3 regions of the Enterobacter cloacae complex sp. ECNIH7 genome follow, and region 2 is predicted to be linked to each of the others. Evidence: riboswitches for the same ligand, from Rfam matches in the RefSeq annotation. Region 2 holds a riboswitch; each other region holds the start of a gene.
The links. A riboswitch is a leader RNA that binds a small molecule or an ion and turns the genes downstream of it on or off. The one in region 2 is predicted to bind thiamine pyrophosphate.
Positions count from the first base shown of each region.

Region 1 (10,072 bases), 550 kb from region 2:
TCTCATATCCGTTCTCGGGAAATACATAAATGCACATTAGTAAGCGTAATAATAAATAGTTTACTCACCGCCTTTCAGATACTTGCAGGAATATTTTCCGGCTCACAGGGTTTAATTGCTGATGGGATTCATTCTCTTTCCGATTTATCCTCCGACTTTGTCGTTCTGGTTGCGAATAAAAAGAGTCAGAAAGCCTCTGATATCGATCATCATTACGGTCATCTGCGTTTCGAAAACGGTGCAAAGCTCATTATTGGCGCTATTCTGCTGCTTGTGGGGGTCGGGATGCTCTGGTCCGCAGGCAATAAACTGCTTCACCCCGAGACGCATCAGCTGGTGAACGGGGCCGCGTTGTGGGTGGCAATACTGGCGCTGGTGGTGAAGGAAAGCCTGTTCAGATACATGTTTGCCACGGGAAAACGTGTTCAGTCCTCGCTGCTGATAGCCAATGCCTGGCACGCCCGTTCTGACGCAGCGTCGTCAGTGGTTGTCGCCATCGGCATTGCCGGGAATTTAGTGGGTTTTCACGCGATGGACCTCATTGCGGCCCTGATTGTCGGGATTTTCATCGCCCATATGGGTTACAAATTCTCTGCCGATGCCCTGCACGACCTGATGGACCGCTCGCTGGAGCCCGAACTGGAGCACGACATCAAAACGTGTCTTCTCGCAACCGAGGGCGTCACCGGACTCCATGATTTAAAAACCCGCAAGATGGGTGATTTAGCCCTTGTCGATGTTCATCTGGAAGTAAACGGCGAATTAAGCGTAAAAGAAGGACATCAGATTGCCGTTAATGCCAGAAATAACGTGATGCAAAAATTCAATGTGCTGAACGTGATGACGCATATTGATCCTGCCCGCTAATCGAAACGCATAAATACAGTGTGACGCAACCGATCGTTAAGGTTTCGTTAATTAATCTGCGTCACACTGCATCGCATCAGCTCTCTCATTATTGAGGTAAAATGCGATGAAACCAACATTACGCGATACGCTTCCCCATAAAGAAACGCCTTTTCTTCGCATACTGCACATTCTTGTGGCCGTACTGGTCCTGGCCCAGATTATCAATTCTAATTTCACCGAAAGTGAAGCCCTCCACGAATCCGGGCTGAACGGAATTGTCACCTGGATCCATGTTATCTCCGGATTTGGTTTAATTTTTTGTGGCATTGCCATGATGGCATGGATGTTAACCCAGCGCGGATTTAAGTATTACTTCGCCTTGCTGGTGCTGGATTTTCGCGGAATTGTTGACGATATTCGCACCCTCGCGCAGCGTCAGCTTCCTGACGCGCATGCTGGCGGTATGGCGGCAACGGTGCAAGGTCTGGGCGTGCTGGCGCTGCTGGGCGTTGCACTCTGCGGCGCGGCCTGGTACGTGCTGAACGCCACGCTCGGGCCGGTTTCGTCCGTCACGGAATCCGTCCTGGATTTGCATAAATTCCTGACGGTCTTTATTGAGACATATTTCTGGGCACACGGCTTCATGGGCCTCGTTCATATGTACCTGACGCTACGCGCGCAGCGTAAATATCAGTATTCAGAATAAAACGGTTCACAGAGCCCGGCGTTCCCGGGCTCCGTTTCGTTCATCCGATCACACGTCTTTTACGCGGCAGGTCAGCAGAAGCGTCACGACGGATAGCGCCGCAATCATCCAGTAGACAGACGCATGGCCGTAGCTTTGCGCCAGCGCCCCCTGAATCACGCCCGCCAGAATCACCCCGGTTGAAATGCTGTTGGTAAAAAGCGTGGTCGCCGAGCCGGCACGGCCGGGCATGAGATCCTGAAACCAGAGCATGCCGATCCCGGCAACAATCCCAATAAACACGGCGTTAAACAGCTGCAGAGCCAGCAAAGCTTCCCGCGAATGGAAAAGGATCAGCCCCGCGTAGAACAGCACCCCGGCCGCCACGGCGACGATCATCATCCTGCGCTTTCCAAACCGCTTAACGTAGTAACCCGCCAGAATCATTGCCGGGATTTCCAGCCCGGCGGCAGTTCCCATTAAGATCCCCGCGAGCTTGTCCGGCAGGCCCAGATCGCTGCTGATCCACAGCGGCATATCGATGATGTACATGGTGTTGCAGGTCCACATCAGCGTGGAGGCAATAAACAGCATGCGGACGTTTTTGTCCTGCCAGCCGCTCACTTCGGTGACAGGTTTATCCGTCGACTGTTCGACGCGCGCCACGGACGGCAGCGCGAAGGCAATAAGCGCCAGGCTGATGACAAAAATCCCGGCGGCGATGGAAAACATGGTGGTAAAGCCGTAGTTCAACGCCAGCATGAAGGCCAGCGGCGGACCAATGACCCACGCCAGCGAAAGCTGGGCGCGCATCACCGAGCTGAACATCACCACTTCCCGCGCCGAGTTATCCGCATATTCACGGGCCAGCGCGAACAGCTGCGGCATGGCGGTGTTCGCCAGCGATGCCAGCAGCACGCCGCAGGTAATGAGCGTCAGATAATGACGGTTGAAGGCAAAGAGCAGCGCGTTACCCACGGCCATGGCGCAGCAAAAGAGGATCAGCCTGCGGCGATCGCCCTGGCTGTCCGATCGTTTCGCCAGCGCGAGGCTGACCAGGATCCCGGCAATGGCGTTAACGGTGTAAAACAGGCCGACCCAAAACGGCTGCGCCCCCACCTCGCGGCTGAGAAACAGGCTCAGCGTCGGCGCCTGCAGCGCCCCCGCCACGCCCATCATAAAGGCCACCAGCATAAAAGCGGCATACACGCCGTTCAGGCGTCGCCCCATCGTCATCAACCACAGCATGCGCAAGTCCTTGTGAAAGCGAATCGAAATTGGGTGAATAGTAAACGAAAAAAGCCAGCAAAAACATTTTGCTGGCGGGTGATAAGCACCAATACTCAGTCACACATGATCGAGGCGAGTTAGCGGGAAGAGGTCGGGGCTGTAACGTCCCACTGCATCAATTCTTCTAACGTTTTCAGCCGTTGCTCTGCACACCGGCGGGCCAGCCAGGACGCTCCTTTTGTCGCTGAAAAGTACTGCTGATAGAACTGACGTGCGGTAGACCTCTTCATAATTTACCTCCTCGCTTCATCGGGGAGAATTATTGGCCTAATATAGGGAAAAATAAATTGCTGGTTTTTTGTCAGGAGTTCCCCTTTTATGCCTTCCGGTCGTCTGCAACAACAGTTTATCCGCCTCTGGCAGTGCTGCGAGGGGCAATCGCAGGAGACCACGCTCAACGAGCTGGCTGACCTGCTTAGCTGCTCCCGCCGCCATATGCGCACGCTGCTCAACACCATGCAGCAGCAGGGCTGGTTAAGCTGGGAAGCGGAGGCGGGACGCGGCAAACGCTCGCGGCTGACTTTCCTCTATACCGGGCTGGCGCTGCAGCAGCAGCGCGCGGAAGATCTGCTCGAGCAGGATCGCATCGATCAACTGGTCCAACTGGTGGGCGACAAAGCCGCCGTGCGCCAGATGCTGGTTTCCCATCTCGGGCGCAGCTTTCGTCAGGGCCGACACATTCTGCGGGTGCTCTACTACCGTCCGATGAAAAATCTGTTGCCCGGCACGGCCTTACGCCGCTCTGAAACCCACATGGCCCGGCAAATCTTCAGCGGCCTGACGCGGATAAATGAGGAAAACGGGGAACTGGAGGCGGATATCGCGCACCACTGGCAGCAGGTTTCCCCGCTTCACTGGCGCTTTTTTTTACGCCCCGGCATCCATTTTCACCACGGCCGCGAGCTGGAAATGCACGACGTCATCGCCTCTCTGGAACGTGCCCGCAGGCTCCCGCTCTACTCGCATATTTCCCGCGTCCACTCCCCCACGGACTGGACGCTGGATATTGAGCTGTCGCAGCAGGATAAGTGGCTTCCCTGGCTGCTGGGCTATGTGCCGTCGATGATTTTGCCCGGCGAGTGGGAATCAATGAACAACTTTGCCAGCCTGCCGATTGGCACCGGGCCTTACTCCGTGTCCCGCAATAACAGCAACCAGCTGAAAATCCGCGCGTTCGACGACTACTTTGGCTATCGGGCGCTGATCGACGAAGTGAACGTCTGGGTATTGCCGGATCTCAATGAAGACCTGAGCTGCGGGCTGACGCTGGAAGGCCCCACCACGGGAGAAAAAGCCGTGGAGAGTCGCCTGGAGGAGGGATGCTACTATCTCCTGTTTGACCGCCGCACCCACCGTGGGGCAAATCAGGCCGTCCGCAAGTGGATCAGCCACGTTTTGTCCCCTTCCAATCTGATTTACCATGCGGAAGAGCAGTACCAGACATACTGGTTCCCGGCGTACGGCCTGCTTCCGCGCTGGCACCACGCCCGCCCGGTTCACTGCGACAAACCCGCAGGGCTGGAGTCCATCACCCTGACCTACTACCGCGAGCACGTGGAGCATCGTTTTATCGCCAGAATCATGACCCGGCTGCTGGCAGCCGAGGGGGTCAGGTTAGAGGTCAGGGAAGTGGACTATGACGAATGGCATCAGGGGGAGATCGCCAGTGATATCTGGCTCAACAGCGCCAACTTTACCCTGCCGCTCGATTTTTCCCTTTTCTCGCATTTGTATGAAGTCCCGCTGATCCAGCACTGCATCGACCGTGACTGGCAGCAGGACGCCGCCCTGTGGCGCGCGGGCGAAATGAATCTTGCAGCGTGGTGCCAGCAGCTGCTGGCCGAGCAGGCGATCGTACCCTTGATCCACCACTGGCTGATGATCCAGGGCCAGCGCAGCATGCGCGGCCTGCGGATGAACACCCTGGGCTGGTTTGATTTTAAATCCGCCTGGTTTGCGCCGCCGGAGCCATAACGCTTTCGTAATATTCACCAAATCATTACAATAGCGCCGTTCTCAACGGGGTGCTGCATCAAAGATGTGCGCTGAGATAATACCCGTCGAACCTGATCCGGATAACGCCGGCGAAGGGATTTGAGGCTGTCTCTCAAAATCCTTTGCCACTCAACTTTGAGGTGCAAAGTGTTAAAAAAAGTTCTCCCCCTGCTGGCGCTGTTTGCGCTGCCTGCTTTTGCGAAGCCCGTCCTGACGGTCTACACCTATGACTCCTTCTCTGCCGACTGGGGCCCTGGCCCGGTAGTTAAAAAAGCTTTCGAAGCGGACTGTAACTGCGAACTGAAGTTCGTGGCGCTGGAAGATGGCGTATCGCTGCTCAACCGTCTGCGCATGGAAGGGAAAAACAGCAAGGCCGACGTGGTGCTCGGGCTGGATAACAACCTGCTGGAAGCCGCCTCGCAGACCAAACTGTTTGCCAAAAGCGGCGTCGCGGCAGATGCCGTTAACGTGCCGGGCGGCTGGAAAAACGACACCTTTGTGCCGTTCGACTATGGCTACTTTGCTTTTGTTTACGACAAAAATAAGCTGAAAAACCCGCCGAAGAGCCTGAAAGAGCTGGTCGAAAGTGACCAGAAATGGCGCGTGATTTATGAAGATCCGCGCACCAGCACGCCAGGCCTGGGCCTGCTGCTGTGGATGCAAAAGGTTTATGGGGATAAAGCGCCGGAGGCGTGGCAGAAACTGGCCGCCAAAACCGTCACCGTCACCAAAGGCTGGAGCGAAGCCTATGGCCTGTTCCTGAAAGGCGAAAGCGACCTGGTGCTGAGCTACACCACCTCTCCGGCCTACCACATCATCGCCGAGAAGAAAGATAACTATGCTGCCGCTGATTTTGCTGAAGGGCACTATCTGCAGGTGGAAGTCGCCGCGCGTACCGCCGCCAGCAAACAGCCGGAGCTGGCCGAGAAGTTCCTGAAGTTTATGGTCTCACCGGCGTTCCAGAATGCGATTCCCGCAGGCAACTGGATGTATCCGGTTACGAACGTTGCGCTGCCCGCAGGTTTCGAGCAGCTGACCAAACCAAACACCTCGCTGGAGTTTACGCCGCAGCAGGTCGCCGCGCAGCGTGCAGCATGGGTAAGTGAATGGCAACGCGCCGTCAGCCGTTGATTCCCGGCTGGTTACTTCCCGGGCTGCTCGCCGCCACAGTGATGGTGGCGGTCAGCCTGGGGGCTTTTCTTGCACTGTGGTTCAACGCGCCAGAGAGCGACCTGCTCGCCCTCTGGCACGACAGCTACCTCTGGCACGTTATCCGGTTCTCCTTCTGGCAGGCGTCTCTCTCTGCCCTGCTGTCGGCGATCCCGGCTATTTTCCTGGCGCGCGCGCTGTATCGTCGGCGCTTCCCAGGCAGAGAGGCGCTGCTTCGCCTTTGTGCCATGACGCTGATCCTGCCCGTGCTGGTGGCGGTATTTGGGATCCTCAGCGTTTACGGTCGCCAGGGCTGGCTGGCTTCGCTGTTCGGCCAGCTTGGTCTGGAATGGTCATTCTCGCCTTACGGACTGCAGGGCATTCTGCTGGCGCACGTGTTTTTCAATATGCCGATGGCGACGCGCCTCTTTTTGCAGGCGCTGGAAAATATTCCCGGTGAACAGCGCCAGATTGCGGCTCAGCTCGGCATGCGCGGCGTGTCGTTCTTCCGCTTTGTCGAATGGCCGTGGCTGCGCCGCCAGATCCCGCCCGTCGCGGCGTTAATCTTTATGCTCTGCTTTGCCAGCTTTGCCACCGTGCTGTCGCTCGGCGGCGGGCCGCAGGCCACCACTATTGAGCTGGCGATTTACCAGGCGCTGAGTTACGACTACGATCCCGGTCGCGCCGCGCTGCTGGCGATGGTGCAGATGGCGTGCTGCCTTGTGCTGGTCCTGTTGAGCCAGCGGCTGAGTAAAGCCATTCCCGCTGGCAGTAATCAAATAACCGGCTGGCGCGATCCGCAGGACAGCCTGCACAGCCGCGTTACCGATTTTATCCTGATCGCGCTGGCGCTTCTGCTTCTGCTGCCGCCGCTGATGGCCGTTATCGTTGACGGACTGAACCTCAATCTCATCTCCGTCCTGCAACAGCCCGTCCTCTGGCAGGCGACCTGGACCTCGCTGCGTATCGCGCTGGCGGCAGGGTTACTGTGCGTCATGCTGACCATGATGCTGCTGTGGAGCAGCCGCGAACTCTACGCGCGTCAGGCCCGTAAGGCCGGGCAGGTGCTGGAGCTGACGGGCATGCTGATTCTGGCGATGCCGGGCATCGTGCTGGCGACGGGCTTCTTTTTACTGTTTAACAGCACCATCGGCCTGCCGGAAAGCGCCGATGGCATTGTGATTTTTACCAACGCCTTAATGGCCATCCCCTACGCGCTTAAGGTGCTGGAAAACCCGATGCGCGACGTCAACAGCCGCTACGGTTTGCTGTGCCAGTCGCTGGGTATGCAGGGCTGGCAGCGGCTGATGGTGGTCGAACTGCGCGCACTGAAACGTCCGCTGGCGCAGGCGCTGGCGTTTGCCTGCGTATTGTCGATTGGGGATTTTGGCGTGGTGGCTCTCTTTGGCAATGACGATTTCCGCACGCTGCCATACTGGCTCTATCAGCAAATCGGCTCTTACCGCAGCCAGGACGGCGCGGTCACCGCGCTGTTACTGCTGCTGCTGTGCTTTGCCTTATTTACCGTTATCGAAAAACTTCCGGGGCGTGATGTTAAAACTGACTGATGTAACCTGGCTTTACCAGCATCTGCCGATGCGCTTCACGCTCTCCGTGCGCCAGGGGGAGATGATCGCCGTGCTTGGCCCAAGCGGCGCGGGAAAAAGCACGCTGCTTAATCTGATTGCGGGTTTTCTGCAGCCGGCAAGCGGTGCGATCGCCATTAACAATCAAGATCATACCCACACGCCGCCCGCAAAACGTCCGGTCTCAATGCTGTTTCAGGAAAACAACCTGTTTACCCACCTGACGGTGCGGCAAAACATCGCGCTGGGAATGCATCCGGGACTCAGGCTGAACGATGCCCAGCGTCAGAAGCTGGAGATCATTGCCGCCCAGATGGGGATCAACGAGTTCATCGACAGGCTCCCGGGCGAGCTTTCCGGCGGCCAGCGTCAGCGCGTGGCGCTGGCGCGATGTCTGGTCCGCGAGCAGCCGATCCTGCTGCTGGATGAGCCGTTCTCGGCGCTCGATCCCGCGCTGCGCCAGGAGATGCTCGCCCTGGTGCAGGACGTTTGTCAGCGCCAGCAGCTGACGATGCTGATGGTTTCACACAGTATTGAGGATGCTGCCCGCATCGCCCCGCGATCGATAGTGATTGCCGAAGGGCGTATTTTGTGGGATGGAAAAACAGAAGAACTGCTGAGCGGTAAAGCGGGGGCGTCTTCACTGTTGGGCATTCGTGCCGTCTGATGCCCTCTCCCACAGGGAGAGGGAAAAAGTCCTTAACGGCTCACCACTTTCAATAAAATCTCACCGTACACCGGCATCAGCGGGTGGCGAATCAGCGCGACCAGGGCTACCACGGCCACACCCAGCGTCAGCGGGGCCAGCCACAAAAGACGAGTGCGCGGGAGATAGCGCGTCAGACGATCGACGCTGGCTTTCGCGCTGCGCCACAGCCGCCAGCAGAGCCATGCCGCCAGCCACAGCAGCACAGCCGTGCCCAGCAGCAGCCACTTAAACTCACCGCTTTGCATGCCGTCAGGAATATCGATGGCAGCGCCCGCGAGGATCCCCGGCAGGAAGTAGAACGGCGGCCAGAAGACGCAGCCGATAATGTTCGGCACCACGAATTTTGCGACGGGCAGATCCAGCATTCCCGCCACCATCGGCACCAGCGGACGCGTTGGCCCGACAAAGCGGCCGACGAGGATGGTAAACATGCTGTGCTGATGCAGCGCATGCTCGGTTTTATCCAGCAGGGCTTTGTTCTTTTTCATGAACGACCAGCGGTGCAGCGGCTTCTTAAAGCGCCAGCCCAGCCAGAAGGAGATCCAGTCGCCGAGCAGGCAGCCGATTATTCCGGCCAGCCACGCCTGCCAGAAATTAACCTCGCCGCTGCCAATCAGCGCCCCAAGCCCTGCCATCATCACGGTGCCGGGCAGGATCAGCCCAACCAGCGCCAGCGATTCCAGAAACGCCACCAGCGCCACGGCGATGAGCGAGTACATAACGGACTGGGTAATAAAGTGTTCCAGCAATGCCTGCATAACTATTCCGGTCAGAAAACGAATCAGCGATTCTGCTTAGCGCCCCGCACCGCGTCAAGGCAACAATTGTCTGAATAGTTTACAGGTTGCTTTCTGCATTCACCTGTTTGTTTATCTTTTTTTACCGTTTATTCACATCCCGCGCGGAATTCGCTCGGGCTGGCACCGGTGCATTTTTTAAATACCCGGGAGAAATAGAGCTGATCCTCAAAGCCCACGTTACGCCCCACGGTGGCAATCGGCATCCGGGTGGTGCTGAGCAGCAGCTTCGCCTGGCTGATGCGCTGATCCTCGCGCCAGCTCAATACGCTGACGCCCAGCTGCTGGCGGAAAAGATGCGACAGCCGCGACGGCGACAGGCAGACGTGCTGAGCAACGCTGGCGATATCAAACTGGCTATCGGCCAGGTGGTCGCTGATGTACTGGCAGGCGTCGCGCACGCGGTTGTCCAGCGGGGGGTTAAGCGACTCGTTAATCGCCTCCATGCGGCGAAGCAGCAGCTGTTCGAGCAGGTTAATCGCCAGCAGTTCGGCGTAGCGACCACCGGCCTGTCCCGCCTCGATAATCTGCGCAAAAAGCTCGCGAAACTGCGCCAGATGAACCTCATCCGGGCGATAAAAACCGGTGTGCGCAAAAATAGCTGGCCACGAAAGCCACTCCTGCCAGTAGGCGCGCGGACGGAAATAGACCCACTGGTGATACCACTCTTTGGCATCGGGATGACGGCCATAGTGGTGGATTTCCCCCGGCGGGAACAGCAGGATATCGCCGGGGCGGCAGACAAACTGCTGGTCACCGTTCTTGATGATCCCTTCTCCTCGCACGGTCAGATTGAGGATATACCCTTTCATGCCGAGCGGTCGGTCGACGTAAAAGTCGAGGTATCCCTCAGCCTCGATAGGGGTCAGTCCCGCCACAAGGTGCGCGTTAAACGAGTATCCCGGCAGCAGGGGATCGTTTTGCGTTTCGGCCATAGATTCAGTTCTCCCAAGGGTCCTGAAGGAAACCAATTGTCCATATCACTAAAAGCAGCTTTAAAATGGCCCGCGAA
Region 1 is NZ_CP017990.1:805,206-815,277, reverse strand. Features, by position in the region: gene WM95_RS03930 (cation diffusion facilitator family transporter) at 1-867, shown strand, start outside; gene WM95_RS03925 (cytochrome b/b6 domain-containing protein) at 974-1,555, shown strand; gene WM95_RS03920 (sugar efflux transporter) at 1,604-2,782, opposite strand; gene sgrT (glucose uptake inhibitor SgrT) at 2,902-3,054, opposite strand; gene sgrR (HTH-type transcriptional regulator SgrR) at 3,143-4,798, shown strand; TPP riboswitch at 4,835-4,935, shown strand; gene thiB (thiamine ABC transporter substrate binding subunit) at 4,967-5,950, shown strand; gene thiP (thiamine/thiamine pyrophosphate ABC transporter permease ThiP) at 5,926-7,536, shown strand; gene thiQ (thiamine ABC transporter ATP-binding protein ThiQ) at 7,520-8,221, shown strand; gene WM95_RS03890 (DedA family protein) at 8,254-9,021, opposite strand; gene araC (arabinose operon transcriptional regulator AraC) at 9,150-9,995, opposite strand.
Region 1: it holds a riboswitch for thiamine pyrophosphate, as region 2 does, so the genes downstream of both, thiB (thiamine ABC transporter substrate binding subunit) here and thiC (phosphomethylpyrimidine synthase ThiC) in region 2, are expected to answer to the same signal.

Region 2 (10,072 bases):
GAGCGATAATTCAACTTCCGGGGCGAGCAGGCGAAACGCACAGATGGTCTGCACCAGCTGGCGTTCATCCATCAGCGAAGCCGGTTCAATCCCGCCCGCGCAGGGTCTCAGGCGCGGGAAGGAGATGGAATAACGGCTCTGCCAGTAGTGCTGCTGAAGCCACAGCAAATGTTCCGCCACCATGTAACAATCCACCCGCCAGCTGTCAGAGAGCCCGATCAGCGCACCCAGGCCGATTTTGTCGATGCCCGCACGACCCAGCCTGTCCGGCGTTTCCAGCCGGAAAAAGAAATCCTGTTTCTTGCCCTTCAGGTGGTGCCGGGCGTACGTCGCCTCGTGGTAGGTTTCCTGATAGACCATGACCCCGTCCAGCCCGAGGGTTTTGAGCTCCGCGTACTCCTCCTGCGCGAGAGGCTGTACTTCCATCTGCAGCGATGCAAACTGACGGCGAATGGCGGGAAGGTGCTGACGGAAATAGTCCATTCCCACCTTTCCCTGATGTTCGCCCGTGACCAGCAGAAGATGTTCAAAACCCATTTCACGAATGGCCGCACACTCACGGGCAATCTCATCTTCATCGAGCGTTTTACGCTTGATGCGGTTGCTCATGGAAAAACCGCAGTAGGTGCAGTCATTGGCGCACAGGTTTGAGAGATAGAGCGGCACGTAGAAGCTCACCGTGTTGCCAAAACGCTGGCGGGTGAGCCGCTGTGCTCGCTGGGCCATCGGTTCGAGGTACGCGCTGGCCGCCGGGGAGAGCAGAGCCATCAGATCCTCGCGGGTCAGATGGCGGGCATTCAGCGCGCGCTCCACGTCAGCCGCCGTTTTGCTGTTGATGCGAAGGGCAATGTCGTCCCAGTTAAGCTGGCGCCAGCGCTCGGTAAACGTGCTCATGAGATCGCCTCCAGAAAACCGGTCAGCGGGCTGGTGGCCTGCGCCTGGAAACTGCGCGAGCCAGGACCGGACTCCCTTGCCAGCAGGCCAGCCTCTACGGCCATGCGGAACGCACGCGCCATCATGACCGGATCGTCGGCAACCGCGATGGCCGTATTGACCAGTACCGCGTCGGCGCCCATCTCCAGCGCCTGCGCGGCATGGCTGGGCACGCCAATGCCCGCATCAACCACCACCGGTACGGTAGCCTGCTCAATAATGATTTCCAGCATCGCGCGGGTTTCCAGCCCCTGGTTGGAGCCAATGGGGGCGCCCAGTGGCATGACGGCGGCGCAGCCGACCTCTTCCAGCCGTTTGCACAGGACAGGGTCGGCGCCGCAGTAAGGCAGGACGGTAAACCCTTGCTGCACCAGCTTTTCAGCCGCTTTCAGCGTTTCGATGGGGTCGGGCAGCAGCCAGCGGGCGTCAGGATGAATTTCCAGCTTCAGCCAGCGGGTGCCGAGCGCCTCGCGGGCCAGCTGCGCGGCAAAAATCGCCTCTTCGGCTGTTTTGGCACCGGAGGTGTTGGGCAGCAGCGTGACGCCAGCCTCCAGTAAAGGCGCCAGAATGGCGTCGCTGTGATGACGCAGATCCACGCGCTTGAGCGCCAGCGTCACCAGCTGGCTGCCGCTTTCGCGAATGGCATCCACCATCAGCTGCGGCGAGGCGAATTTTCCGGTTCCGGTAAACAGATGTGAATCAAAGACTTTATCGGCAATACGTAACATCTCAGCCCCCTGCGATAACCTGAAACAGCAGGATCTGGTCGCCTTCATTGACCTGCTGGTTTTCCCACTGCTCGCGCGGCAGGATCTGTTGATTGAGCGCCAGCGCCGTTCCCGGCTTGAGCTGGCGCAGCTTGTCGAGCAGTACCGCAACGGTGAGACCGTCGTCGCATCTCATCGGCTCATCGTTAAACAGAATGCGCATCGCGGCCTCCGCATACCGGGCAGCGGCTGGCGCGGTGTAATGCCAGATGGCGCCAGCCGCTGGAGCGGGCATCGAACAGCCGCAGCGTATTGCGTTCCGTCTCCATGCCGCTGAGCAGCTTGATGGCCTCCAGCGCCTGCATTGTGCCCATTACGCCGACCACCGGACCAAGAATGCCCGCCGTACGGCAGTTGCGCGCTGGCTCTGCATCATCCGGCCACAGGCAGCGATAGCAGCCCTGCGACCACGGCGGGGTCAGGACCATCATCTGCCCGCCGAAACCCACCGCGCTGGCCGTGATAAGCGGCGTATTATTTGCCACGCAGGCGGCGTTAATCGCCTGGCGCGTCGCCATGTTGTCCGTGCAGTCCAGCACCACGTCGGCCAGGGCGACCTCACGGCGCAGATTGTCACCGCTGAGCCGGTCCTGCAGGGCAATCAGCTCAATATCCGGGTTGAGCTGGTTCAGGCGCTGCCGGGTAATTTGCGCTTTCGGCTGGTTGATATCCTCGGTGGTAAAGAGGATTTGTCGCTGCAGGTTGCTAAGGTGAACCTCGTCGTCGTCGGCCAGCACCAGCGTACCGATACCTGCGCCTGCCAGATAAAGCGCGGCGGGCGCGCCTAACCCGCCCAGACCGACAATTAACACCCGGCTGGCGAGCAGCTTTTGCTGCCCGTCGATGGCGATATCTTCCAGCAGGATCTGACGGCTGTAGCGCATAAAATCACGATCGTTCATCACCCGCTCCTGCCAGCTGTAACAGCTGTTCGGTGGCGAGACGCCAGTCTGCGGCCTGGGTGATGGCGCTGACGACGGCGATACTGCCGACGCCGGTCTCCAGCACCGCCGGGGCGCGTTCAAGACTGATTCCACCGATGGCGACGGTGGGGTAATCGGCAAGGCGTTTAACGTGACTCGCCAGCTGCGTCAGCCCCTGCGGTGCGGAGGGCATCTGCTTGGTTTGCGTCGGGAAGACGTGACCCAGCGCGATGTAAGAAGGACGGGCCGCCAGCGCCACGTCGATCTCCATGTCATCGTGCGTTGACACGCCAAGACGCAACCCGGCTTCGCGGATAGCGCTCAGATCCGTTGTTTCCAGATCCTCCTGACCCAGATGCACGCCGTACGCCTGGTGCTTAACGGCCAGCCGCCAGTAGTCGTTGATAAACAGACGGGCGTTATGCCGACGCCCCAGCGCGATGGCGGCAACCACATCGGCTTCTACCTCGTCGTCGCGTTTATCCTTGATGCGCAGCTGGATCGTTCGAACGCCTGTCTCCAGCAGGCGCTCTATCCACTCCACGCTGTCCACCACCGGATAGAGCCCTAAACGGTAGGGGACGGGCGGGAAATCGGGCTTATACATTACGCCTCCTCTTTTTTGAGGTAGATTTCGCCGCCTTTGGCGCGGAAGGTCTCAGACATGTCCGCCATACCCACTTCAATGGTTTGCGCGGCGGCGTAGTCGCGCACCTCCTGGCTGATTTTCATCGAGCAGAACTTCGGTCCGCACATAGAGCAGAAGTGCGCGACTTTGCCTGACTCCTGCGGCAGGGTCTCGTCGTGATAGGCGCGGGCGGTGAACGGGTCCAGCGCCAGGTTGAACTGGTCTTCCCAGCGGAATTCGAAGCGCGCCTTCGACATGGCGTTATCGCGGATTTGCGCGCCCGGGTGGCCTTTGGCCAGATCAGCCGCGTGGGCGGCAATTTTGTAGGTGATCAGCCCCTGCTTCACATCCTCTTTGTTTGGCAGGCCGAGGTGCTCTTTCGGCGTCACGTAGCAGAGCATGGCGCAGCCGAACCAGCCGATCATCGCCGCCCCAATGCCCGACGTGAAGTGGTCATAGCCCGGCGCAATATCGGTAGTCAACGGCCCCAGGGTGTAGAACGGTGCTTCGTGGCAGTGCTCCAGCTCCTCGGTCATGTTGCGGCGGATCATCTGCATCGGCACGTGGCCCGGACCTTCAATCATCACCTGCACGTCATACTCCCAGGCGATTTTGGTCAGCTCACCCAGCGTGTGCAGCTCGGCAAACTGCGCTTCGTCGTTCGCGTCGCGAATAGAGCCCGGACGCAGGCCATCGCCCAGCGACAGAGAGACATCGTACGCGGCGCAGATTTCGCAAATTTCGCGGAAGTGCTCGTAGAGGAAGTTTTCCTGATGATGTGACAGGCACCACTTCGCCATGATGGAACCGCCGCGCGAGACGATGCCGGTCAGACGCTTCGCGGTCATCGGCACGTAGCGCAGCAGCACGCCCGCGTGAATGGTGAAGTAGTCCACGCCCTGCTCGGCCTGCTCCAGCAGCGTGTCGCGGAACGCTTCCCAGGTGAGGTCTTCGGCAATGCCGTTGACCTTTTCCAGCGCCTGATAAATCGGGACGGTGCCAATTGGTACCGGGCTGTTACGCAGGATCCATTCGCGGGTTTCGTGAATATAGCGTCCAGTGGAGAGGTCCATTACCGTGTCCGCACCCCAGCGCGTGGACCAGACCAGCTTTTCCACCTCTTCTTCGATGGAGGAGGTGACGGCCGAGTTACCGATGTTCGCGTTGACCTTCACCAGGAAGTTGCGGCCGATAATCATCGGCTCGGATTCCGGGTGGTTGATGTTGGCAGGGATAATTGCGCGCCCGGCGGCCACTTCGTCACGCACAAACTCCGGCGTGATGTTCTCCGGCAGGCGAGCGCCAAAGCCTTCACCCGGATGCTGATAGCGCAGCACTTCGCTACGGATGCGCTCGCGACCCATGTTTTCGCGGATGGCGATGAACTCCATCTCCGGCGTGACGATGCCCTGGCGCGCGTAGTGCAGCTGGGTCACGCATTTGCCCGCCTTAGCGCGTTTTGGCGTCAGCAGGCCGGTAAAGCGCAGCTCGTCCAGACCGTCGTCGGCCAGGCGCTCTTTAGTGTATGCAGAACTCAGGACGTTCAGCTCTTCGCAGTCGTTACGCGCGTCAATCCACGGCTGGCGCAGCTTTGCCAGACCCTGCTGGACGTTGATAGTAACAGAGGGATCCCCGTACGGGCCGGAGGTGTCATACACCGGCACGGCTTCGTTGTCTTCGTACTGCGGGTTATCTTTGCTGCCGCCGATAAGCGTCGGGCTGAGCTGAATTTCGCGCATTGGGACGCGGATATCGGCCTGCGAGCCGGAAATGTAGATGCGTTTCGAGTTCGGGAAAGCGGTGCCTTCCAGCGTGTCGATGAAGTGTTGGGCCTGTGCGCGCTGTTCGCGGCGGGTCAGTTTTGCAGTAGACATAGCTCATTCCAAAAGTGAAGGACATGGCTTGTCAGACGACGGATGAAGCAAGAGAGGATCGCCCTCAGGCGATACAACAGCAGTGTGACTCTTGTTCCCTTCGCAGGTATTAGCCTGATCAGGTTCCGCGGATCCCGAATTAACGGTCTCAGCCCGCGCTTTCAGGCGCTGGGCACTCCGACAAGAAAAATCCCCCTCGTGAGAGGGGCGAATGGTTGTAAATTACTCGTTAACGATGAAGAACTCAAGCAGGGCGCGCGACGTTCTCTTCGTTACTGATGTTCAAATCGTTGTCCAGCACGAGGGCGATCAGCTTATCTTCCAGCGTGAATCGCTCTTCCAGCGCTTCGCCGAGGTCGGATAGCGCCTGCTGAAATTCAAGATAGTTATCGTGGTCGATAGCGTTCTCGAGCGCGGAATCATAGTAATCCATGATCTGCTGGGTGTTGGCTTCCAGAAGCGGATAGAGCTTGCTGGCCGCTAAATACGGCGTTGTCCCTTCCATTTCGCGGATAATGCGTTCATAAATATTGAAATGGCCGTCGGACAGATAGTCGACCAGGCCCTGACAAAAATCATCCAGCGCTTTTTCGTTCAGTCGCATAAACGATTCTTTGCCAGGCTTAATACCGACCAGATTGTAATAAGCCACGAGTAGATGCTTGCGTACATGTAGCCAGCGATCCACCAGTTTGTTATTTCCTCTAACGCGCTCAGTCAGGCTTTGCAGCTGGTTTAACATGGTCGACTCCGCAAAATGTAGGATTGAATCTGCTTATCCAGAATGTAACCACAATGCTAACAACATGTCAGTGAAGCGAAGGTAGTGCAATAGATATGGATCGTATTATTGAAAAATCAGATCTTGGTTGGTGGATCGTCAGTCACGAACAAAAATTATGGCTTCCTGCCGGGGAAATCCCCTACGGTGCAGCTGAAGCGTTCGATCTCGTTGGACAGCCAGCGCTACAGATCGGCGAGTGGCAGGGTGAGCCCGTGTGGTTGATCCAACAGCCCCGCCGCCAGGATATGGGATCGGTGCGCCAGGTGCTGGATCTGGACGTAGGGCTGTTCCAGCTGGCGGGGCGCGGCGTGCAGCTGGCCGAGTTTTACCGCTCGCATAAATACTGCGGCTACTGCGGTCATACCATGCGCCCGAGCAAAACCGAGTGGGCGATGCTCTGCAGCCACTGCCGCGAACGCTACTATCCGCAGATTGCGCCGTGCATTATCGTCGCTATCCGCCGGGAGGATTCCATCCTGCTGGCGCAGCATACCCGCCATCGCAACGGCATTCACACCGTGCTGGCCGGCTTCGTCGAGGTGGGCGAAACGCTGGAGCAGGCGGTGGCGCGCGAGGTGATGGAGGAGAGTGGGATCAAAGTGAAGAACCTGCGCTACGTCACCTCCCAGCCGTGGCCGTTCCCGCAGTCGCTGATGACGGCATTTATGGCCGAATACGACAGCGGCGAGATCGTTATCGACCAGAAAGAGCTTCTGGACGCGAACTGGTATCGCTACGACGATCTACCGCTGTTGCCTCCGCCGGGCACCGTGGCGCGTCGCCTGATAGAAGATACCGTGGCGATGTGTCGGGCCGAGTATGAGTAGTGTTACACTGAGGCCATGACGCTTAAGGAACTGCAAAAATGACCGAACTGAAGAACGATCGTTATCTGCGTGCGCTGCTGCGCCAGCCCGTTGATGTCACCCCGGTGTGGATGATGCGCCAGGCGGGACGCTATCTCCCGGAGTACAAAGCCACGCGCGCGCAGGCGGGCGATTTTATGTCGCTGTGCAAAAACGCCGAGCTGGCCTGTGAAGTGACGCTCCAGCCGCTGCGCCGCTTCCCGCTGGATGCCGCGATCCTCTTCTCGGATATTCTGACCATTCCGGATGCAATGGGCCTTGGCCTGTACTTCGAAACCGGCGAAGGCCCGCGTTTCACCTCCCCAATCAAAAGCAAAGCCGACGTGGATAAGCTGCCGATCCCCGATCCGGAAGGCGAGCTGGGCTACGTGATGAACGCCGTGCGCACCATTCGCCGCGAGCTGAAAGGTGAAGTGCCGCTGATTGGCTTCTCCGGCAGCCCGTGGACGCTGGCGACCTATATGGTTGAAGGGGGCAGCAGCAAAGCCTTTACCATGATTAAAAAGATGATGTACGCCGAGCCGCTGGCCCTGCATGCGCTGCTCGACAAGCTGGCGAAGAGCGTCACCCTCTATCTGAACGCGCAGATTAAGGCCGGTGCGCAGTCGGTGATGATTTTCGATACCTGGGGCGGCGTGCTGACCGGGCGCGATTATCAGCAGTTCTCCCTGTACTACATGCACAAAATCGTTGATGGCCTGCTGCGTGAAAACGAAGGCCGCCGCGTGCCGGTGACGCTGTTCACCAAAGGTGGCGGTCAGTGGCTGGAAGCGATGGCGGCAACCGGCTGCGACGCGCTGGGCCTCGACTGGACCACCGATATCGCCGATGCGCGCCGTCGCGTAGGCGACAAAGTGGCGCTGCAGGGCAATATGGACCCGTCCATGCTCTATGCGCCGCCAGCCCGCATTGAAGAAGAAGTGTCGACTATACTGTCTGGTTTCGGCCAGGGGGAAGGCCACGTCTTTAACCTCGGCCACGGCATTCATCAGGATGTGCCGCCAGAACACGCAGGCGTATTTGTGGAGGCGGTGCATCGGCTTTCTGCCCAGTATCACCAGTAAGGAGTGATTATGGATCTCGCGTCGCTACGCGCTCAACAAATCGAACTGGCCTCATCGGTGATCCGCGAGGATCGTCTGGATAAAGATCCTCCGCAGTACATTGGCGGAGCAGACGTCGGATTCGAGCAGGGTGGGGAAGTGACGCGAGCGGCGATGGTGGTACTGAAATACCCTTCGCTTGAGCTGGTGGAGTACAAGGTAGCGCGTATCGCGACCACCATGCCGTACATTCCGGGCTTTCTCTCCTTCCGCGAATATCCCGCGCTGCTGGCAGCGTGGGAGCAACTCTCGCAAAAACCTGACCTGCTGTTTGTCGATGGACACGGTATCTCACACCCGCGCCGTTTAGGCGTTGCCAGCCATTTTGGGCTGCTGGTGGATGTGCCGACCATTGGCGTCGCCAAGAAACGCCTGTGCGGCGCGTTTGAACCTCTTTCTGCCGAACCGGGCGCGCTGGCGCCGCTTATCCATAAAGGCGAGCAGCTAGCGTGGGTCTGGCGCAGCAAGGCGCGCTGTAACCCGCTCTTTATCGCCACCGGGCACCGGGTGAGCATGGACAGCGCCCTGGCGTGGGTGCAGCGCTGCATGAAGGGCTACCGCTTGCCGGAGCCGACGCGCTGGGCAGACGCCGTGGCCTCTTCGCGTCCGGCTTTTGTTCGTTGGCAGGAAATTCAGCGATGATTCAGGTAAACTGCGCCTAATTTTCGATTCGAGAGATCATCATGCTACAAAACCCGATTCACCTGCGCCTTGAGAAACTTGAAAGCTGGCAGCACGTGACGTTTATGGCTTGCCTGTGCGAGCGCATGTATCCCAACTATGCCGCGTTCTGTAAGGAGACGGGCTTTGGTGATGGCCATATCTACCGCCGCATTCTGGATCTGATCTGGGAAACGCTGACGGTGAAAGACGCGAAGGTGAACTTCGACTCCCAGCTGGAAAAGCTGGAAGAGGCGATTCCGGCTGCGGATGATTTTGACCTGTACGGTGTCTACCCGGCGATTGACGCCTGCGTGGCGTTAAGCGAACTGCTCCACTCCCGTCTGAGCGGTGAAACGCTGGAGCACGCAATTGAAGTCAGTAAGGCATCTATTACGACCGTCGCGATGCTGGAAATGACCCAGGAAGGCCGCGAGATGACCGACGAAGAGCTGCGTGCAAACCCGGCGGTTGAGCAAGAATGGGACATTCAGTGGGAAATTTTCCGCCTGCTGGCAGAGTGTGAAGAACGCGATATTGAGCTGATAAAAGGGCTGCGCGCGGACTTACGAGAGGCTGGTGAGAGCAATATTGGTATAATTTTTAACCAATGAGACAATAAAACTTGAGATAACGCCCGTTTTGTCGCTCCTCGACTCTTCCCTTTCGCCCCTTGTCTGGTCTACATTTGGGGGGCGAAAAAAAGTGGCTATCGGTGCGTGTATGCAGGAGAGTGCTTTTTTGGCATTTTCGTCGCACTCGATGCTTAGCAAGCGATAAACACATTGAAAGGATAACTTATGAACAAGACTCAACTGATTGATGTAATTGCGGACAAGGCTGATCTGTCTAAAGTGCAGGCTAAAGCTGCTCTGGAATCTACCCTGGCTGCTATTACTGAGTCTCTGAAAGAAGGCGATGCTGTGCAACTGGTTGGTTTCGGTACCTTCAAAGTGAACCACCGCGCTGAGCGTACTGGCCGCAACCCGCAGACCGGTAAAGAAATCAAAATCGCCGCAGCTAACGTGCCGGCATTTGTTTCTGGTAAAGCACTGAAAGACGCTGTTAAGTAAGACGCGTGGCAGTGAACAGTTTTAGCGAAGGGGCGGTAACGCCCCTTTTGTCTTTCTGGCGTGGAACGCTCGCGCTGGCAGGCATGCTGCTGTTGTCAGCCTGCAGCCACGACACCTCTCTGCCGCCGTTTACCGCCAGCGGTTACGCGGACAACCAGGGTGCGGTCAGGATCTGGCGCAAAGATTCCGGCGGCGAAGTGCATCTGCTTTCTGCCTTCAGCCCGTGGCATAACGGCAATACGTCGACTGCGGAATATCGCTGGCAGGGAGATGACCTGTCGCTGATTGAACTGAACGTCTACAGCAAGACCCCCGAACACGTGAAAGTGCGTTTTGACGACCATGGCGAGCTGAGCTTTATGCAGCGCGAAGTCAGCGGTCAAAAACAGCAGCTTTCCAGCGATCAAATCGCCCTCTACCGCTATCGTGCCGAACAAATCCGCCAGACCAGCGATGCGCTT
Region 2 is NZ_CP017990.1:254,305-264,376, forward strand. Features, by position in the region: gene thiH (2-iminoacetate synthase ThiH) at 1-894, opposite strand, end outside; gene thiG (thiazole synthase) at 891-1,661, opposite strand; gene thiS (sulfur carrier protein ThiS) at 1,663-1,863, opposite strand; gene WM95_RS01255 (HesA/MoeB/ThiF family protein) at 1,847-2,602, opposite strand; gene thiE (thiamine phosphate synthase) at 2,589-3,230, opposite strand; gene thiC (phosphomethylpyrimidine synthase ThiC) at 3,230-5,125, opposite strand; TPP riboswitch at 5,204-5,315, opposite strand; gene WM95_RS01270 (Rsd/AlgQ family anti-sigma factor) at 5,370-5,867, opposite strand; gene nudC (NAD(+) diphosphatase) at 5,963-6,736, shown strand; gene hemE (uroporphyrinogen decarboxylase) at 6,775-7,839, shown strand; gene nfi (deoxyribonuclease V) at 7,849-8,520, shown strand; gene WM95_RS01290 (YjaG family protein) at 8,562-9,152, shown strand; gene hupA (nucleoid-associated protein HU-alpha) at 9,339-9,611, shown strand; gene WM95_RS01300 (DUF1481 domain-containing protein) at 9,623-10,072, shown strand, end outside.

Region 3 (10,072 bases), 2.1 Mb from region 2:
TTGACTACTCTTCCGTGGAAGTGTTTGTTAACGAGGGTGAGGCGTGCCTCAGCAGCCGTATTTATCCTGATGCAGACTGCCGCGAGCTGGCGTTGTTTGCCTGGACGGGGGGAGCGTCGCTTATTCATGGCGGGGCGTGGCAGTTAGAGTAAATCTGTATTTAGTCATGAGCTAAAATAAAGCCCCATACAAATGGGGCTATGTAAATCTTATCAGGAGGGAGCGTAGTCCTAAGATCACATTTTTGATAATTGTGCGTTTACGACTCTCTCTTTTTCGACAACCAGCTGCATAATATAGCTATCCTTGTGCCATAAACCCTTATTTGGCTTCCAGCCTTTCGAAAGCAGATATTCAGCAGCATCAGATATTGGCTTATTCATAACGCGATCCGCTTCACCTGAAAACTGTTTAACATCGCCGCTTGCTTTGGCAGGCTTGCTGTCACAACGACCCGCAGCATCCATAACCTGAGTGCAGCCTTCAGGAAAATGCTTATGTGCTGATTGTGCAAGTTGAGCAGCATTCTCCAAAGCCTGTTTTTCTGCAGCAGCGTTAATGGCTGATGTGCGGTTTTGCTCTGCAATATAACAAGCGTCTTTACTCACCCCCTTGCTTTGACAATCCGCCATCCGTTGCGCTGGTGAGGAACACGCAGCAAGAGATAATACAGCCGCTATCATCATTAACTTTTTCATTATTGCCTCAGTAATTGCAATTATAAATATAGGTGCCTAACATCAAGCCGATCCATATCCCTAATAAAATAAAAGTGAGATACAAAACAGCGGAGATAAAAATGTACTTTGTCATTTTATTTGCGAGCAGCAATGTATTGAGTTATAGCCAGCTGATTAAAACTCATGGGCGATTTTTTTAGCTCACTGGCATTTTGTTTTAATATTGTAACATCACCATCCGTAAGATGCGGATGCCGCAACAATTTCATCACCGTTGGATGTACCTGATGTAGAGAGAGTAGCAGCTACATTCTCAGCGAACTTATGACGGTAGCCGATTGCATAACCTTGCGCATCTTTGAAGTTGGCAGCACCGACGGCAACCGCGTTATCTGTATCAACGTAATGCAAACCAGCAAGAGAAGCAGCGCCAGCGATACCAGCACGATATTCCTTGCGATCCTCATTCTGCTGATTCTCCAGAGAAGAGAACTTAGCGTTATTTTGACTCTCTAACGCAGTAATACGTGATTCATGATTCGCTAATTGTGCGCTGTGATTCTGAATCGTCGCTTCCTGTGTTTGCTGGCGTGACTGAACGGTAGCAACAGCAGCTTTATTCGCTGCGGCTACCGTTTGTGCATCGACAGCTAAAGATTGCGCATAAGCGCCCGTATTAAATGCCTGAGTCGCTTTGCCAGAGGCATCCTGAAGTGCTTGATCTTGTCTATCCTGATCGGCGTTGAAAATGCTTTTATCGACCTTACTTGCTAGCGCTTGAGTGTTGGCGTCTGCTTTGTTGTTCGCATTGGTCGCGGTGATGTCAGTTTTATCTACTCTCGTGTTTGTATCAATGATTGCTTGACCGTTAGTAATAACGCCTTGTAAAGCCGCATCTGCTTTATTATTAGTGTTATCAATCAATATATTCTGTTTGTTATCAGTGATTGTCTGATCTGCTTTGTAATCGTCGATTTTCTGATTAAGGATAGCGTTAGCTTGAGTGTTAGCATTTACGCCATCTTGAGCAGTGTTAGCTGTATCTTGTGCTTTATTAATAGCTGTATTTGCTCTGTCAATATCGCCCTGAAGGTTATAGATTTGCCCGTCTTGCTTAATGTTACTCCCCTCGATGTTATCAAGGTTATAGGCGGTTTTATCGGTACCCTGAATTTGAATGTGAGCACCTGGATTGTTGACGTTATCGTCAAGGTTTATGTTTACTTCCGCAGCATTTGCAGTATTCATTGAACCAGCAAACACAAAACCAAAAACAGCGATAGCTGTTGTATTTAAATAGTTCATTTTAAAGCTCTCATCATCACTACAAGAAAAAATAAAGTAAGGGCGCTATCCTGGCGGGAAGATACAACGTCTTGTTATATCTGAAATAATTCACAATTAACGTTGAAAATTTTTGTTTGATAACTTATTTCGTAACGTGCAGTAACTATCTATGAATGTGTAATTTTGATTATTGATCTAAATCATAAATAGCAGGAATAGCTAAACGAGTCATTCCAGAAAAGCTCGGCTTAATAATCTTATAATACAATAAGATAGCGATTCATGATGGATGAGAGCCAAATTAGATATAAAACACCAATACATTAAATGTATTTAAGTGTTTTGATTAAAATTGGTTAATAATACACATAACAGTTTATGTAAATTTATGGGTTTTTGCCGATTATTTATTATCGAATCTTTCGCTAGCTTCGAATGAAATGAAATCAGCTCATTTTTGTTACGGGATATACCAGGAAAAAATATTTATGTTGAAGATGCTAGCGAAAAAGTGTTTAGGGAGATTCATAACGCGATCGCTGCCGTGATAAATCAAAACCCCTTGCGCCTGACCTGTGGCCACGGTTACACTGATTGAGAACATTGATTTCAATAAATCATTGTTTTAAAAGTATTTTGACTCGGGGTGCCCTTCCTTGTGAAGGCTGAGAAATACCCGTATTACCTGATCTGGATAATGCCAGCGTAGGGAAGTCAGATGCCTTCCCGGTCATCGCTTCTTCACGCAAGGCAGGAGCGAAACCATGCAGCCTGACCTGCTCGATTTACGCGTTTTACACCACTTCCGAACCCGTTCTCCGCTGACCCACTGTATGACCAACGATGTCGTACAGACCTTCACGGCCAACGTTTTGCTGGCGCTTGGCGCATCACCCGCGATGGTGATTGAGGCCGAAGAGGCTGAACAGTTTGCCGGCATCGCCGATGCGCTGCTGATTAACGTTGGTACGCTGACCTCGCCGCGTGCCCAGGCGATGCGTCGGGCAATAGAAAGCGCGGTGGCTGCAGGCAAGCCCTGGACGCTGGACCCGGTTGCCGCGGGCGCCCTGACGTTCCGCACCCGTTTTTGCCATCAAATCCTTGCCCTGAAACCGGCTGCCATTCGCGGCAATGCCTCCGAAATTCTGGCCCTTGCCGGAATGAGCGCGGGCGGGCGCGGCGTTGATACAACCGATACCGCAGCCAGCGCGGTGCCCGCCGCACAGGCGCTGGCTCGCCAGACCAATGCCGTTGTGGTCGTCACCGGCGAGGTGGATTACATCACTGACGGGCAACGCACCCGCACGATAACGGGCGGCGATCCGTTGATGACGCGCGTAGTGGGAACCGGATGCGCGCTTTCTGCCGTTGTGGCGGCGAGCTGCTCGCTGCCTGGCGACCGGATGGATAACGTCGCTGCCGCCTGCGGATGGATGAAGCGAGCCGGAACGGTGGCCGTTGCGCAGTCACGTGGGCCTGGCAGTTTTGCCAGCGCGTTTCTGGATGCGCTCTATACGCTGGAGGAGCAGGCATGAAACGGATTAACGCCCTGACCATTGCCGGCACCGATCCCAGCGGCGGCGCGGGTATCCAGGCCGATCTCAAAACCTTCTCGGCCCTTGGCGCGTACGGCTGCTCGGTCATTACCGCGCTGGTGGCGCAAAACACGCGCGGCGTGCAGTCGGTCTATCGTATCGAGCCGGATTTTGTTGCCGCGCAGCTGGATTCTGTGTTCAGCGACGTGCGCATCGATACCACCAAGATCGGCATGCTGGCCGAGACGGATATTGTGGAAGCGGTGGCCGAGCGGCTTAAACGCTATCAGGTGCAAAACGTGGTGCTGGATACCGTCATGCTGGCGAAAAGCGGCGACCCGCTGCTCTCCGCCTCCGCCGTGGAGACGCTGCGTACAAAGCTACTGCCGCAGGTGGCGCTTATCACGCCCAATCTGCCGGAAGCCGCCGCGCTGTTAGGCACATCGCATGCGCAAACTGAACGCGAGATGAAAGCGCAGGGAAACGCGCTGTTGGCAATGGGCTGCGGCGCGGTGCTGATGAAAGGCGGGCACCTGGATGATGCCGAAAGCCCGGACTGGCTCTTTACCCGCGACGGCGAAGTACGCTTTACCGCGCCGCGCGTGCAGACCAAAAACACCCACGGCACGGGCTGCACGCTCTCCGCCGCGCTGGCGGCGCTGCGCCCGCGGCATGGCGGCTGGGCCGATACGGTGCGCGAAGCGAAAACCTGGCTCTCGGCGGCGCTGGCAAAAGCCGATACTCTGGAAGTGGGTCACGGTATTGGGCCGGTTCATCATTTTCATGCATGGTGGTAACCCAGTATACTGGCAGGAAACACCACGCCTGAGAAAACAGAGATGGAACAAGCGCATACCCGGTTAATCGCTCAACTGAATGAACGGATCGCCGCGCCTGACAACACGCCGCTGTACCTGAAATTTGCCGAAACGGTAAAAAACGCGGTGCGCAGCGGGGTGCTGGAGCACGGGAATATTTTGCCCGGCGAGCGCGATCTGAGCCAGTTAACCGGGGTGTCGCGCATCACTGTGCGAAAGGCGATGCAGGCGCTGGAGGAAGAGGGCGTGGTGACGCGCTCCCGTGGCTATGGCACGCAAATCAACAATATCTTTGAATATTCGCTGAAAGAGGCGCGCGGTTTTTCCCAGCAGGTAGTGCTGCGCGGCCAAAAGCCTAATACGCTGTGGGTCAACAAGCGGGTGGTGAAGTGCCCGGAAGAGGTCGCAAACCACCTGTCGATTCCTCCGGACAGCGAGGTCTTTTTGCTCAAGCGCATTCGCTATGTGGATGACGATGCGGTGTCGATTGAAGAGTCCTGGGTGCCGGTTGGCCTCATTCCCGATCCGGATGCGATTGGCATTTCGCTGTACGACTACTTCCGCAGCCAGAATATCTTCCCGCAGCGCACCCGTTCACGGGTTAGCGCCCGCATGCCGGACAGCGAGTTTCAGGCGCACATTAAGATGGACGAAAAAATACCGGTGCTGGTGATCAAGCAGGTTGCGCTTGACCAACAGCACCGGCCGATTGAGTACAGCATCAGCTACTGTCGCAGCGATCTATACGTCTTTGTGTGCGAGGAATAATTCGTCGCGAGTCGGGGCGCAGTCCCCGCCGCGGTGGCTGACTACCCAGGACGCCACGGCATTCCCCAACAGAACGGCGTCTGCCAGTGACCATCCCGCCGCCAGCCCGGCAAGCGTGCCGCCCGCGTGGCTGTCGCCTGCGCCAATGGTGTCCACAACCGTCGCTGGGAACGTCGGAACAACGCCCGAGACGTCACCGTCATACCATGTGGCGCCGTCTTTATCATGCCGCACAATCAGCGCGGCGCCGAAGCGCTGCTGCCACTCCGCACCCAGGTTTTCAGCCGCTACGCCCAGTCGTTCGGCTGCGATCTCCGCTTCCTGACGATTGAGCGACACGATCGGCCTGCAGGCCATAATCCGCGCCATCAGCGCGTCGGGGATATCCGCGATGCGAGGGCCGAAATCGATAAACGCCGTCACGTCCCGCAACCCCTCCAGCCAGCGTGTCAGCAGCTCGCCGCACGGCGAGGCCAGCTGGTAGCCGGATAAGTAGACCAGGCTCTTCGACGGGATGTTAAGCACATCAAGCCAGCGCTGCTGCCACTGGTTCTCCACGCCGCTAAAGGACATAAAGGTGCGCTCGCCGTCTGGCTCCACCAGCGCCAGGCACCAGCCGTTATCGCCGGTTTCGGCCTCGATGGCGCTGTGCAGATCCTGCTTCGCCATGGCGTTGCGGATGATGTCCGCCCATACCCCGTGACCCACGGGCAGGGCGTTTTGCGCTGTAATGCCGAGCCGCTTCAGGGCGATGGCGATATTCAGCGCGCAGCCGCCAATATTCACGCCCTGCTGTTTGAGCTCGATATCGCACCCGCGCCAGGGCAGGGCGTAGGCGTCGGCGATGACGTCTATCACCGCCGCGCCCAGCACCGTCACCGGGCGCGTGGCGTGCAGGGTGTCGAGACGTTGGGCAAATGAACTCATACGCCCTCCCTTTGCTCCCGGTAGTGCAGCAGTTTCTCGCTATAGTGGCCGAAATCGAGCCGGTTGACGGCGTCGAGTTCGGCTTTGAGCGCCGGGTCAATCGCCTGCACGCCATGGAGCGCGCCGCAGATGGCCGTCGCCATCGCGCCAATAGTGTCGGTATCGCCGCCCAGGTTGGCGCATAAAATGGCGCAGCGGTTTGGGTCGGTTCCCGCCAGTTCGACCATCGCAATGGCCGCCGGAACGGACTCAATGGTGCTGGTTCCGGCCCCCACAAGCTGGTAAACCTGCTCGCTGGCGGACTCAACCCCGTTGGCTTCCCGTACGGTCTTAAGCGCCAGCTCAATACGTGCCGCCAGCGACGCGCTGAAGGTGGTGGTTTTCGCCTCCTGCGCGTAGCGGGCGATACCCGGCAGCGCATCGACGATGTTCTGCCAGCTTTCGCCGTCGACGGCGCGGGAAATCGCCCAGGCAATCACCACCGCGCCGGCAATAGCGAGGTCGGATTTATGGGTCGGGCTGGAGGCCAGCGCCACCTGCTCAACAAAGTGTTCCAGACGCGTGGCCGGGAGCAGGCAGCCCAGCGGGGAGGCGCGCATCGCCGCCCCGTTGGTTACGCCGTTGTTGTCCAGTTCGCTAACCGGCTTGCCGTCGCGAATCGCATTAAGCGCGATTTTGGAGGTCGGGCCGAGCACGTTCTTATTAAACGCGTCGAAATCGAGCGCCCAGCGCAGAATATGCTTGCCGATAACGTCCGCGTTAATCTCCCCGTCGCACTCGATGAGCGCGTCCGCCAGGCACAGCGCCATTGAGGTATCGTCGGTGAACTCTGCCTGTTTGAAATAGCAGGCCGCATTATTCTCTGCCGGGCCGGGTAAAAAGCGGTCGATCCAGCCGAAGTGCGCCTTGACGCGCTTTCTCGGCCACAGCTCCGACGGCATGCCCATCGCATCCCCTAACGCCTGCCCGTAAAGGGCACCGAGAACACGTTCTTGTTTCATTTAACTTCCCCTTGTGTCAGCGCGGCATCGCTATCAACCACCTCAATTGCGGCGATCTCTTTATCCGATTCGCGGAAAAACAGCATAAACAGCACGGCAATCACGGCAATCATGATTGCACCAAACGTCCACATTCCGGCCCAGTTGAAGGTCAGCCCATTCACCGGCTCTTTGTATGCGAACATTTTTTCCATCATCACGCCGCCCAGGCGGTAACCCAGCAGGCTACCAAAGCCCTGGCAGCACAGCGTAATCAGGCCCTGCGCGGCGGTGCGCATGTGCACCGGCGCTTTTTTGTCCACGTAGATGTACGCGGTGACGTAATAGAAGTCGTAGCTTACGCCGTGCAGCAGAATGCCGAGGAACAGCAGGGCGTAGGTGAAGTACTGTTCCGCTCCGCCGTAAACGAAGAACCCGTAGCGGATGGCGGCGGTAATCAGGCCCAGCAGTAAGACCTTCTTAATACCAAAGCGTTTGGTAAAGAACGGCAGGGCGAGCATAAAGAAAATTTCGGAGAACTGGCCGAGCGTCATCCAGCCGGTGGCGTTTTTCATCCCCACTTCGGTGAGATAGCCGTTGGCGAAGATGTAATAGAAGGCCAGCGGCATGGCGAACAGGAACGAGCAGAAGAAGAACACCAGGAAGTTTCTGTCGCGCAGCAGGATCAGCGCGTCCAGCCCGAGCATCACTTTGAAATCCAGCTTGCCGGTACTTTTCGGCGGCGTATTCGGCAGGAACAGGGCAAAGACGCCGAGCAGGGCGGAGCTGGCTGCCGTCATCAGCAGCGGGATGTTGGTGTCGGAAATATCGCTGTAGCCCAGCATCTGCGGCAGGAACCCGCACGCCAGCCCGGAGGCGATCCAGCCGATGGTGCCCATCACGCGGATGCGCGGGAAATCGGCCTCGACGTCGTCCACGTTGGCAAAGGCGATACTGTTGGTCAGCGCGATGGTTGGCATATAGGTCAGGGAGTAAACCAGCAGCAGCGGGAAGAAGGTGCTGAACTGGGTTTGCTGTGCGGCGAAGTACATCAGAATCGCACCGGCGAACATCAGCGCTGACAGCACTTTCTGCGCGGCGAAGAAGCGGTCCGTCAGCGAGCCGACCAGAATCGGGGAGAGGATCGCGGCAATGGCGGTACAGGCGTAAGACCAGCCGATTTCCCCGGCGGTAAAACCGCTTTTGCTCAGCCACAGCCACAGCGGCACAAACCACGCGCCCCAGATAAACCATTCAACAAACATCATGAATGACAGTTGGACTTTCGTTTTCATTTTTTAATCCTGCATGTCAGAGAGGGTACGCCTTTAACATACCACTCAATAATACCTTTTAAATACCTTTGTGGCGATTGTTTGATCAATGTAACAGTTTTGTTGTACACGAATCGAGCCAGCAGATTGTGCTGAAAAAAAATGCAAAAGGTGGAAAATCTGTTAAGTCGGTACCAGGCTTAGTCTGCCCATAAAAGATGGGACTGGATAAACACACACCGACACGACGTCGGACTTACGGGAGTATCACATGACTGATATTGCGCAGTTGCTTGGCAAAGACGCCGACAGCCTTTTACAGCATCGTTGTATGACCATTCCAGCCGACCAGCTGTATCTGCCTGGTCACGACTACGTTGACCGCGTGATGATCGATAACAACCGTCCGCCTGCGGTCCTGCGAAATATGCAGACGCTCTACAACACCGGGCGGCTCGGCGGCACCGGGTATCTCTCAATCCTGCCGGTGGACCAGGGCGTTGAGCACTCTGCGGGCGCCTCTTTTGCGGCGAATCCTCTCTACTTCGATCCGAAGAACATTGTTGAGCTGGCGATTGAGGCGGGCTGTAACTGCGTGGCGTCGACCTACGGCGTGCTGGCCTCGGTTTCGCGTCGCTATGCCCACCGCATTCCATTCCTCGTGAAGCTGAACCACAACGAAACCCTTAGCTACCCAACCGAGTATGACCAGACCCTTTACGCCAGCGTCGAGCAGGCGTTCAACATGGGCGCGGTGGCGGTAGGGGCGACGATTTACTTCGGCTCCGAACAGTCCCGTCGTCAGATTGAAGAGATCTCCGCGGCGTTTGAGCGTGCGCACGAGCTGGGCATGGTCACCGTACTGTGGGCATATCTGCGCAACAACGCGTTCAAGAAAGACGGCGTGGATTACCATGTATCCGCCGACCTGACCGGGCAGGCGAACCACCTGGCGGCGACCATCGGCGCGGATATCGTGAAGCAGAAAATGGCCGAGAATAACGGCGGCTATAAAGCGGTGAACTTTGGCTACACCGACGATCGCGTTTACAGCAAGCTGACCAGCGATAACCCGATCGACCTGGTGCGCTACCAGCTGGCGAACTGCTACATGGGCCGCGCGGGGCTGATTAACTCAGGCGGCGCGGCGGGTGGTGATACCGACCTGTCAGACGCGGTGCGTACGGCGGTTATTAACAAACGCGCGGGCGGCATGGGGTTGATCCTTGGCCGCAAGGCGTTCAAGAAATCGATGGCCGACGGCGTGAAGCTGATCAATGCGGTTCAGGACGTCTATCTCGACAGCAAAGTCACGATTGCCTGACGGCTCCATCTCCCTCTCCCGGTGGGAGAGGGCATCATCGCGCACCGTGCGAAACATCAGCGCAAAAGCACGCAGTCCGGCGGCAGCCGACACTGTAGCGCTCCGGGCAACACCTCAATGCGGAACTGCGTCCCGCTCAGCGGCTCTCCGTCGAGGTTAAAGGTCATCCCGTGCGGAGCATTCACTTCAAACCACGCCGATTTCCCTGCGATGATATTTGGACTCTCTTCCGGCTGCGTCAGCGTGGTAAACAGCGCGGGCAGCAGGCCGTCGCCCGTGAAAATACGCAGCTGAAGCTGTCCGTCATTAATCAGCGCCTCCGGGCAGAGCTGCTGTCCGCCGCCCGCCTGACGTCCGTTGCCAATCCCAATCACCAGCGCGTCACCCTGCCACTGAAAATCCTCGCCGCGAATTTCGCAGCGGTCAGGCTTGAGGGTGTCCATGCGCATCAGGCCGTGGATCAGGTACGACACGCCGCC
Region 3 is NZ_CP017990.1:3,262,678-3,272,749, reverse strand. Features, by position in the region: gene WM95_RS16090 (glycoside hydrolase family 32 protein) at 1-152, shown strand, start outside; gene WM95_RS16085 (hypothetical protein) at 237-698, opposite strand; gene WM95_RS16080 (YadA C-terminal domain-containing protein) at 912-1,985, opposite strand; TPP riboswitch at 2,600-2,696, shown strand; gene thiM (hydroxyethylthiazole kinase) at 2,732-3,502, shown strand; gene thiD (bifunctional hydroxymethylpyrimidine kinase/phosphomethylpyrimidine kinase) at 3,499-4,299, shown strand; gene WM95_RS16065 (GntR family transcriptional regulator) at 4,342-5,088, shown strand; gene WM95_RS16060 (PfkB family carbohydrate kinase) at 5,062-6,015, opposite strand; gene WM95_RS16055 (ADP-ribosylglycohydrolase family protein) at 6,012-7,016, opposite strand; gene WM95_RS16050 (nucleoside permease) at 7,013-8,290, opposite strand; gene fbaB (class I fructose-bisphosphate aldolase) at 8,541-9,593, shown strand; gene yegS (lipid kinase YegS) at 9,650-10,072, opposite strand, start outside.
Region 3: it holds a riboswitch for thiamine pyrophosphate, as region 2 does, so the genes downstream of both, thiM (hydroxyethylthiazole kinase) here and thiC (phosphomethylpyrimidine synthase ThiC) in region 2, are expected to answer to the same signal.